2 regions of the Paenarthrobacter sp. YJN-D genome follow, and region 1 is predicted to be linked to the other one. Evidence: riboswitches for the same ligand, from Rfam matches in the RefSeq annotation. Region 1 holds a riboswitch; the other holds the start of a gene.
What was found. A riboswitch is a leader RNA that binds a small molecule or an ion and turns the genes downstream of it on or off. The one in region 1 is predicted to bind S-adenosylmethionine.

Region 1 (4,158 bases):
GCGACAATGAAAGCGCGACGTCGGCGAGCCGGGCCAGGTGCTGCAGGCGCACCAAGGCGAGGGCTCCCGCGCCCACGGAGTAGGCATTGGCGCTCACCAGGGCCAAGGCCTCTCCGGCAGCAGGTTGCAGGGCTTGCAGACCGGCGTCCGCGAGGGCTTTGGCGCCGGGCACCAGCATGCCGGAGGCGTCGAACGCTTCTCCCTCGCCCAGGGCTACGGCAGCGACGGCGGCCAGCTGGGTCAGGTCGGAGGAACCCACGGACCCTTCGCGCGGGATGGCGGGGTAGACGCCGCGGTTGAGCAGTTCGGCATAGAACCCGGCGGTCCCGGCACGAACCCCGGATCCGCCCCGGCTGAACCCGACAAGCCGGGCCAGGATCACTGCGCGCGCTGCGGCACGATCCAGATACGGGCCTACGCCGCTGTTGTGATACCTGATGACCTGCACCTGGTAGGCGAGGAGGGACTTCTCCTCCACAGCAGTGTCCCGGCCTGACCCTAGAAGGGTATTCAGGCCGTAGACCCGTTGGCCGGAAGCGGCCGCCTGCTCCACGATCTCCCTTCCCCGTCCGATCAAATTCAACGCTTCTTGGTTGAGTTCCACGTGAAACGTCGGATCCGCAGCCGCTTCCGCCACAGCCAACGCGGAGATGGGGCCCGTCCCGATGGTGAAAATGCCCATTAGAAATCCAGCAGGTTTTGGCGGAATCCGCCGTTGCCGTAACTCTTCCTCAACAGGCCGCGGCGGCGGAGTTCCGGGGTCAGCTTGTCCAGCACACCGTGCACGGTCACCGGATCAACAAAGCCGGAGAACAGGAAGCCGTCGCCCCCTACGGCCGCGCCGGTCTCCTCCAGATAATCCGCAATTTCTCCCACCGTGCCGATGATCGAATCCCCGGCACCACCGCTGCGTGCCTGCAGGATTTCACGCAGAGTGGACCCGGGAGGGGCAGCCTTGGCGAAGTGCTCCAACGTGCCCTGGTTGCTGTTGGTGCTCAACTCCGGAAGCGGGGCATCGAGGTCGAACTTTTTAAAGTCGATCACGGACAGGTAGGAGATGGAGTTGAGCTGGCTGTCGATGTCACGCTGCGTCAATTCCCGGCGCTGCGCCCGTAGCTCCTCGGCCTCGGCTGTGGAACCCACCACGGTGGGCTTCAGCACGAAAAGCACCTTCACGTCGTCGGGATTCCGCCCGGCTTTCGCCGCCTCGGCCCGGATCGAATCCCGGTAGGCCTTCATACCGTCAACGCCGCGGGCGAGCGCAATTGCCACATCCGCGTGACCGCCGGCAAACGCTTTGCCCCGCGGAGAGGCGCCAGCTTGGACAAGCACGGGTTCCTCGGGCAACGGTGCCGTGTTCAACGGCCCACGGACCTTGAAGAAGTCGCCGTCGTGGTTGATCGGATGCACTTTGGTATGGTCCGCAAACACCCCGGCTGAAACGTCCTCAAGTACAGCGTCGGCCTCCCAGCTACGCCAAAGCCGCCTGACGACGTCGACGAATTCCTCCGCTTTTTCGTACCGGAGGTCATGTTCGATCTGCTGGTCCAAGCCGTAGTTCTGCGCGGCGAGATCGCTGCCCGAGGTGACCACATTCCATCCGAGCTGCCCCTCGGAGAAGTGCTGCAGGGTAGCGAGGAGCCGGGCCGCGGTGAAGGGCGGGTAGAAGGAAGCGCTGACCGTGGGAACGATCCCCAGGTGCTCCGTGGCGGAAAGCAAGTACGGGACCAACGCCAAAGGATCGTGTTTCGGCGCAAAGGAAGCATGGGCCAGCGAAACCTCGGCAGTACCGCCATAGGTGTCCGGGACGGTCAGGGAATCCTCGATGATGAACAGGTCCAGCCCGGACAGCTCGAAAGCGCGCACGGCTTCCTGGTACAGGGCCGGTTTCTTCCAGTCGTACCCCAGGCTGTAGCCCGGAGTGCCCCAGCCCTGCACCCCGAAACCGTGCCCCACAAACCAACCAAAATGCAGCATGGGCTTGAGTGTAGAACTGCTCTGTCCGTTCACCGCGACCTGATTTCATACGAAGTTACAGGGGGTCGTACTGCGTCAATTATGCTCCCGGGACGTCTTAATTGGACCCGTACTCCAGTACCGCCCGGTTACGCAACATGACGACGGCCGCCGTGCGGGCCGTCGTCGTGAATGCTACGTTTTTCTTGAGTAATGAGAACCAGCGCAAAGCCCTGACTTGCTGGTCGGCAACCCTCTCTCCGGCGGGGTGCCTCAGGTGACTACTCGGCGTATCGACAACTCGAACTGCAAGCGTGACTGAGGAGCACCAGCAATGCCTGAACCCACTGAAGAAAAACTCTCTTACCGCCTGATAACAGGCCCGGATACCCGCGACTTTTGTGAGCGGATCACCAACGCCCTGGCGGATGGGTACGTACTGCACGGCAGCCCCGCCGCCACGTTCAACGGAACCGACGTGATCGTCGCGCAGGCCGTCGTCCTGCCCGCCGCGATTGCCAGCGCCGATGCCGCAGTCGCCAACGCCGTTGATGAACTGGATACCGACGACGAAGAAGCATTCGAGGGCCACGCATGAGCTACGCAGGTGACCTGACCCCGCAGGACGCGTGGGCCAAGCTTGAACAGGGCGCCATCCTGGTGGACGTCCGCACCGAGGGCGAATGGGCCCACATCGGAATCCCCGACACGAAAGCCACCGAGAACGATCCCCTGTTCATCCAGTGGAACCTCGCCGGCGGCATCCCGAACTCCCGCTTCATCGAGGACCTGCAACAACAGGCACCCGAGGACGACGGCGTGGAGCTCGTCTTCATCTGCCGCTCCGGCCAGCGCTCCATCGCCGCCGCCATCGCCGCCACGCAGGCAGGATTCACCGCCTACAACGTCCTTGAAGGCTTTGAAGGCGAACCCGACCGTTACGGCGAACGCACCGTCAATGGTTGGAAGAACCGTGGCCTGCCAACGAATCTGGGGACCGAGTAAGTGACTTTCAATCCTGACGCCGCCGGCTGGAGCCCCGACACCCAGGCCGTTCGCGGTGGACTTGACCGTACCAACTTCCAAGAAACGGCCGAACCCGTCTTCCTGAACTCCGGCTTCGTTTACGAATCCGCCGCCGCGGCAGAACGCGCCTTCACCGGCGAGGACGAACGCTTCGTCTACTCCCGCTACGGCAACCCGTCCGTGGCCACCTTCCAGGAGCGGCTGCGCCTCCTCGAAGGTACCGAGGCTTGCTTCGCGACGGCGTCCGGCATGTCCGCCGTGTTCACCGCACTGGGTGCCCTGCTGGCTGCCGGTGACCGCGTGGTTGCTGCCCGTTCCCTCTTCGGCTCCTGCTTCGTGATCCTCAACGAGATCCTTCCGCGCTGGGGCGTGGAGACGGTGTTTGTGGACGGACCGGACCTTGACCAGTGGCGTGAGGCTCTCTCCGAGCCGACCACCGCCGTCTTCTTCGAGTCACCGTCCAACCCGATGCAGGAGATCGTGGACATCCAGGCCGTCAGCGAACTGGCGCATGCCGCTGGGGCGACTGTCGTCGTCGACAACGTCTTTGCCACTCCCCTGCTGCAGCGCTGTGGCGAGCTGGGCGCCGACGTGATTGTGTACTCAGGCACCAAGCACATCGACGGCCAGGGACGCGTCCTCGGTGGCGCGATCCTGGGCACCAAGGAGTTCATCGATGGACCGGTGAAGCAGCTCATGCGCCACACGGGGCCATCGCTTTCGGCTTTCAACGCCTGGGTGTTGACCAAGGGCCTGGAAACCATCGGGCTCCGAGTCAACCACAGCTCGGCATCGGCCCTGAAGATCGCGGAATGGTTGGAGCAGCAACCCGCCATCAGCTGGGTCAAGTACCCCTTGCTGAAGTCGCACCCGCAGTACGAGCTCGCCGCGAAGCAGATGAAAGCCGGCGGCACAGTGCTCACGTTCGAGCTCTCGCCGTCCGCTGGCCGCTCCGCGAAAGAAGCCGCGTTCGCGCTGCTTGATGGATTGCGTGTCATCGACATCTCCAACAACCTTGGTGACTCCAAGTCGCTGATCACCCACCCTGCCACCACCACCCACCGGGCCATGGGTCCGGAGGGCCGGGCGGCGATCGGGCTGTCCGATGGCGTGGTGCGCTTGTCGGTGGGGCTGGAGGACGTGGACGATCTCATCCTGGATCTGGAGAAGGCCCTC
Region 2 (4,158 bases), 1.4 Mb from region 1:
GGGTGAAGTGAGGGGTCGCCCTCCCACTTGAGCAGGTACGGCACCTGGGGATCGGCGATCAAGCCGAGGATGCCGATCTGCTGCCACACCAGTTCGCGGCCGTCAGGGAACTTGCGGTTGCCCGGGACTGCTGCGCGGCCGAGGCGTTCCTCAAACGGGGCGAGGTCGTCAACTGCCACGCACCAGCCCATCCAACCGCCGCCGGCGGCTGAGCGTGCACGGACAGCTTGGCCGAAGGGTGCTTTGTCGGAAGCAGGGTGGTCCAGGACCTCCACGACTTCCAGGTACTTGTTATCCGCAAGGGGAATGATCATGTTCCGGGTGCCGAAGCGCGGGTGCACTCCGCCCCGGACTGCGTCCACTCCCAGAGCCGCGGAAATTCGTTCGGTAGTGGCCAAGAGGCCATCTCGTTCACAGGCGTAAGAGACGTGATCCATGCGCATGGCTTCATCTTGGCACTTTGTGATCGGTGTCTCAGCTAAGCCAACCCTAACTAAGGTGGGATCTCGCGACGGGCGTCATGGAAGGTCGCAAAAGAGCCCATATATTCTGCTGGCGTCACAAAGCTGTCCAAGGACCCGGACACTTCCTAGACTGGCCGCAGCTTCCTTCCCACAGCTATTCCGCCGACCACACGCGCCACGAACAGGAGAACTCCATGTCCCAAGGATGGTCTTTCGAAACCCGCCAGATCCACGCAGGCCAAGAGCCGGATGCCGCCACGGGCGCGCGTTCGTTGCCGATCTACCAGACAACGTCGTTCGTTTTCCCGAGTGCTGAAAGCGCGGCCAACCGCTTTGCCCTGGCCGAACTGGCTCCGATCTACACCCGGATCGGCAACCCCACGCAGGACGCCGTGGAACAGCGCGTCGCGAGCCTCGAAGGCGGTCTGGGTGCACTGCTGCTCAGTTCGGGCCAGGCAGCCGAGACCTTTGCCATCCTGAACATCGCCGAGGCCGGCGACCACGTCGTCGCGAGCCCCAGCCTCTACGGCGGCACGTACAACCTGCTGGCCCACACGCTGAAGAAGTTCGGCATCTCCGTGACTTTCGTCGAGGACCCGGACAACCTCGAGCAGTGGCGTGCGGCCGTCCAGGCGAACACCAAGCTGTTCTTTGGTGAAGTCGTCTCGAACCCACGCCAGGACGTGCTGGATATCGAAGGCGTCGCCGGTGTCGCGCACGAGGCAGGCGTGCCTCTCATCGTCGACAACACCCTCTCCACGCCGTTCCTCATCCGGCCCATCGAGTGGGGCGCGGACATTGTGGTCCACTCCGCAACCAAGTACCTCGGCGGACACGGTTCGGCGATCGCAGGCGTGATCGTGGACTCGGGCAACTTCGACTTCGGCAAAGACCCGGAGCGGTTCCCCGGCTTCAACACCCCGGACCCCAGTTACAACGGCTTGGTTTACGCCCGCGACCTGGGCAAGGACGGAGCGCTCGGAGCCAACCTTTCCTACATCCTGAAGGCCCGTGTCCAGCTCCTTCGCGACCTCGGCTCGGCCGTGTCGCCGTTCAACGCGTTCCTCATCGCGCAGGGCCTGGAAACCTTGAGCCTGCGGGTGGAGCGCCACGTCGCCAACGCCACCAAGGTGGCCGAGTGGCTGGAAGCGCATGACGACGTCGAATCGGTCGCCTATGCGGGCCTGCCGTCCAGCCCCTGGTACGAGCGGGGCCGCAAGTACGGACCCCAGGGCACGGGAGCCATCGTGGCCTTCAACATCAAGGGTGGCGTAGAGGCCGGCAAGCGCTTCGTGGACGGTCTGGAGCTGCACTCCCACGTCGCCAACATCGGTGACGTCCGCTCCCTGGTCATCCACCCGGCGTCGACCACGCACAGCCAGCTGACGGTCGAGCAGCAGGTAGCCGCCGGCGTCAACCCGGGCCTGGTCCGCTTGTCCGTGGGCATTGAGCACATCGATGACATCATTGCCGACCTCGAAGCCGGCTTCCGCGCGGCCAAGGGCGCCTGAGCCTGCCCTCCACGTCTGCAGCTGACGCACCTGGCTGACGGACCCGGGGCGCCGTCCACATCGACGATTATTCGCCGGACGGCACCCCGGAGTGCTCTTTCGTGAATGAAGCTGCCCTTGAACGTCACACTGGTGTCACATTCTTCGCCATAACGGTGGTGTCTTTCCTAGACTCTACGTATTAGGTCATGAGTGCCAGCAGATAGCCCCGGCTTGCTGGCCGGCAACCCTCCTTCCGCGGTGGGGTGCCCCGGGTGAAGACCTGGCCTGTTCGCACGCAAGGCGACGGGCAAGCGCGAAGTTAGGTGTCAAAGGAATGACCATCACTGCTACAGCACTTCCCAAATCCGGAGAAGAAGACGGAACCGTCAAGTACGCGGGCATAGGGCCGCTGGCGCTCGAAGCCGGCGGTCACCTCCCCAACGTCGTGTTGGCGTACGAAACCTGGGGACGACTCAACGCCGACGCGTCCAATGCCGTGCTCATCCAGCATGCGCTGACGGGCAGCACCCACGTTGCCCGCGGAGCCACGGACGAGGAAGGGTGGTGGGAGCAGTTGGTGGGTCCGGGCGCCACCATCGACACCAACAGGTTCTTCGTTGTCTCCATCAATATCGTGGGTGGCTGCTATGGCAGCACCGGCCCGTCCTCCGATGCGCCGGACGGCAAGCCGTGGGGTTCGCGGTTCCCCCTGGTTACTCTTCGCGACAGCACGGTTGCTGAGGCCCGTTTGGCGGATCTCTTGGGGATTGAATCCTGGCACGCGGTCCTGGGCGGCTCGATGGGTGGGGCCAGGGCCCTCGAATGGGCTGTCACGTTTCCGGAGAGGGTCAACCGCTGCGCCGTCATTTCGGTGGGAGCCTACAGCACCGCCGAGCAGATTGCCTTTGCGCAGGCCCAAACCCTGGCCATCCGGCAGGACCCGCACTTCAACAATGGGGACTACTACGGCGGTCCGGCCCCGGAACACGGACTTGCCCTGGCCCGCCGGATTGCGCACATCACGTACCGTTCCGCCCTGGAACTGGATCTCCGCTTCGGCAGGGAAGCCCAACATCAGGAAACGCCGCTCTCCGCAGCAGTCCTGGGGGAGCGTGGTCGCTACCAGGTGGAAAGCTACTTGGACCACCAGGGGACAAAGCTTGTGCGGCGGTTCGATGCCAACAGCTATATCGCCATCACCGAAGCGTTGATGTCTCACGACATCAGGCGGGGACGGGGCACACTGCAGGAAGCACTTTCTCGTGCCACCGCCGAGTTCTTTGTTGCTGCTGTGGACACGGACAGGCTGTACTTCCCGGCCCAGTCCAAGGAGCTGGCGGCAGCACTGCCGGGGAATGTTCCGGTCCACACCATCCAGGCGCCGATCGGCCACGATGGCTTCCTCACGGAAATCGGCCAATTGTCGGAGCAGCTTCGCGGGGCGTTCTTCGCCTGACCGTGAGGAGCCTGTTCGTAGAGTTGCCTGTTTGTGGACGTGCCTAGCCGTTCATGATCTCCCCGCGCTGCTTCATGTAGTCCTCCATGGCGATCTGGCCATTGGTGAACTTCGCATCCAGTTCAGCCAGCTTTCGGGCGCGGTAGCCCTGGGGCTCGGAACCGGCAATGGGAAACGGCGCGGGAGCGGGCTGTCCGGCCCGGTAGGAATCGCTTGGGTAGGAACCGCTTGGGTAGGAGGCGTTCGACGGCGGCGCGACCTGCGGAGCCTCGTCTGCAGGGCGGATGACTGCCGGCCCTGACGGGTAGCCCGGGTAATTCTGTTGCGGGTAGTCCTGCGGCGGGTAATTTTGTGGTGGGAAACCCTGTTGAGGATAATCCTGACCACGAAAATTCCCGTTCTGCAGGCGGCGGGCCTTGGACCGGTTGTACATGCGGATTCCCATGGGAATCAGCCACGAGCAGACGATGATCCAGAAGATCAGATTGTTCACAGTGCAGGCCTCCTAGGTCTTAACCCCAGCTTAGCCCTGTGCCCATCACAGCAGCTTGGCCTCCATGCCCAGGAAAATCCCGTAGCGTTCCGCTTCGGCTTCCAGGGCCATCTGCTCTTCCTTGGTTGCCGGCTTGTCCATCCGGACCTCGAGCCCGCACATGCCCCCTGCGAAGCTGTGCCGCCACCATCCGGCCAGCCTGCCGTCCACGAGGACTACATGCATGGGGCCGTTGTCCTCAGGCAAGTACGG

Region 2: another riboswitch for S-adenosylmethionine. It lies ahead of HMI60_RS11115 (homoserine O-acetyltransferase); the one in region 1 lies ahead of HMI60_RS17665 (DUF1737 domain-containing protein).

The regions. Positions count from the first base shown of each region.
Region 1 is NZ_CP053549.1:3,809,079-3,813,236, forward strand. Features, by position in the region: gene HMI60_RS17655 (aromatic amino acid ammonia-lyase) at 1-682, opposite strand, end outside; gene HMI60_RS17660 (NtaA/DmoA family FMN-dependent monooxygenase) at 682-2,010, opposite strand; SAM riboswitch class IV at 2,166-2,277, shown strand; gene HMI60_RS17665 (DUF1737 domain-containing protein) at 2,291-2,554, shown strand; gene HMI60_RS17670 (rhodanese-like domain-containing protein) at 2,551-2,961, shown strand; gene HMI60_RS17675 (O-succinylhomoserine sulfhydrylase) at 2,962-4,158, shown strand, end outside.
Region 2 is NZ_CP053549.1:2,394,959-2,399,116, forward strand. Features, by position in the region: gene HMI60_RS11105 (VOC family protein) at 1-443, opposite strand, end outside; partial or broken gene HMI60_RS11110 (bifunctional o-acetylhomoserine/o-acetylserine sulfhydrylase) at 638-1,975, shown strand; SAM riboswitch class IV at 2,160-2,277, shown strand; gene HMI60_RS11115 (homoserine O-acetyltransferase) at 2,292-3,413, shown strand; gene HMI60_RS11120 (hypothetical protein) at 3,457-3,906, opposite strand; gene HMI60_RS11125 (winged helix DNA-binding domain-containing protein) at 3,952-4,158, opposite strand, start outside.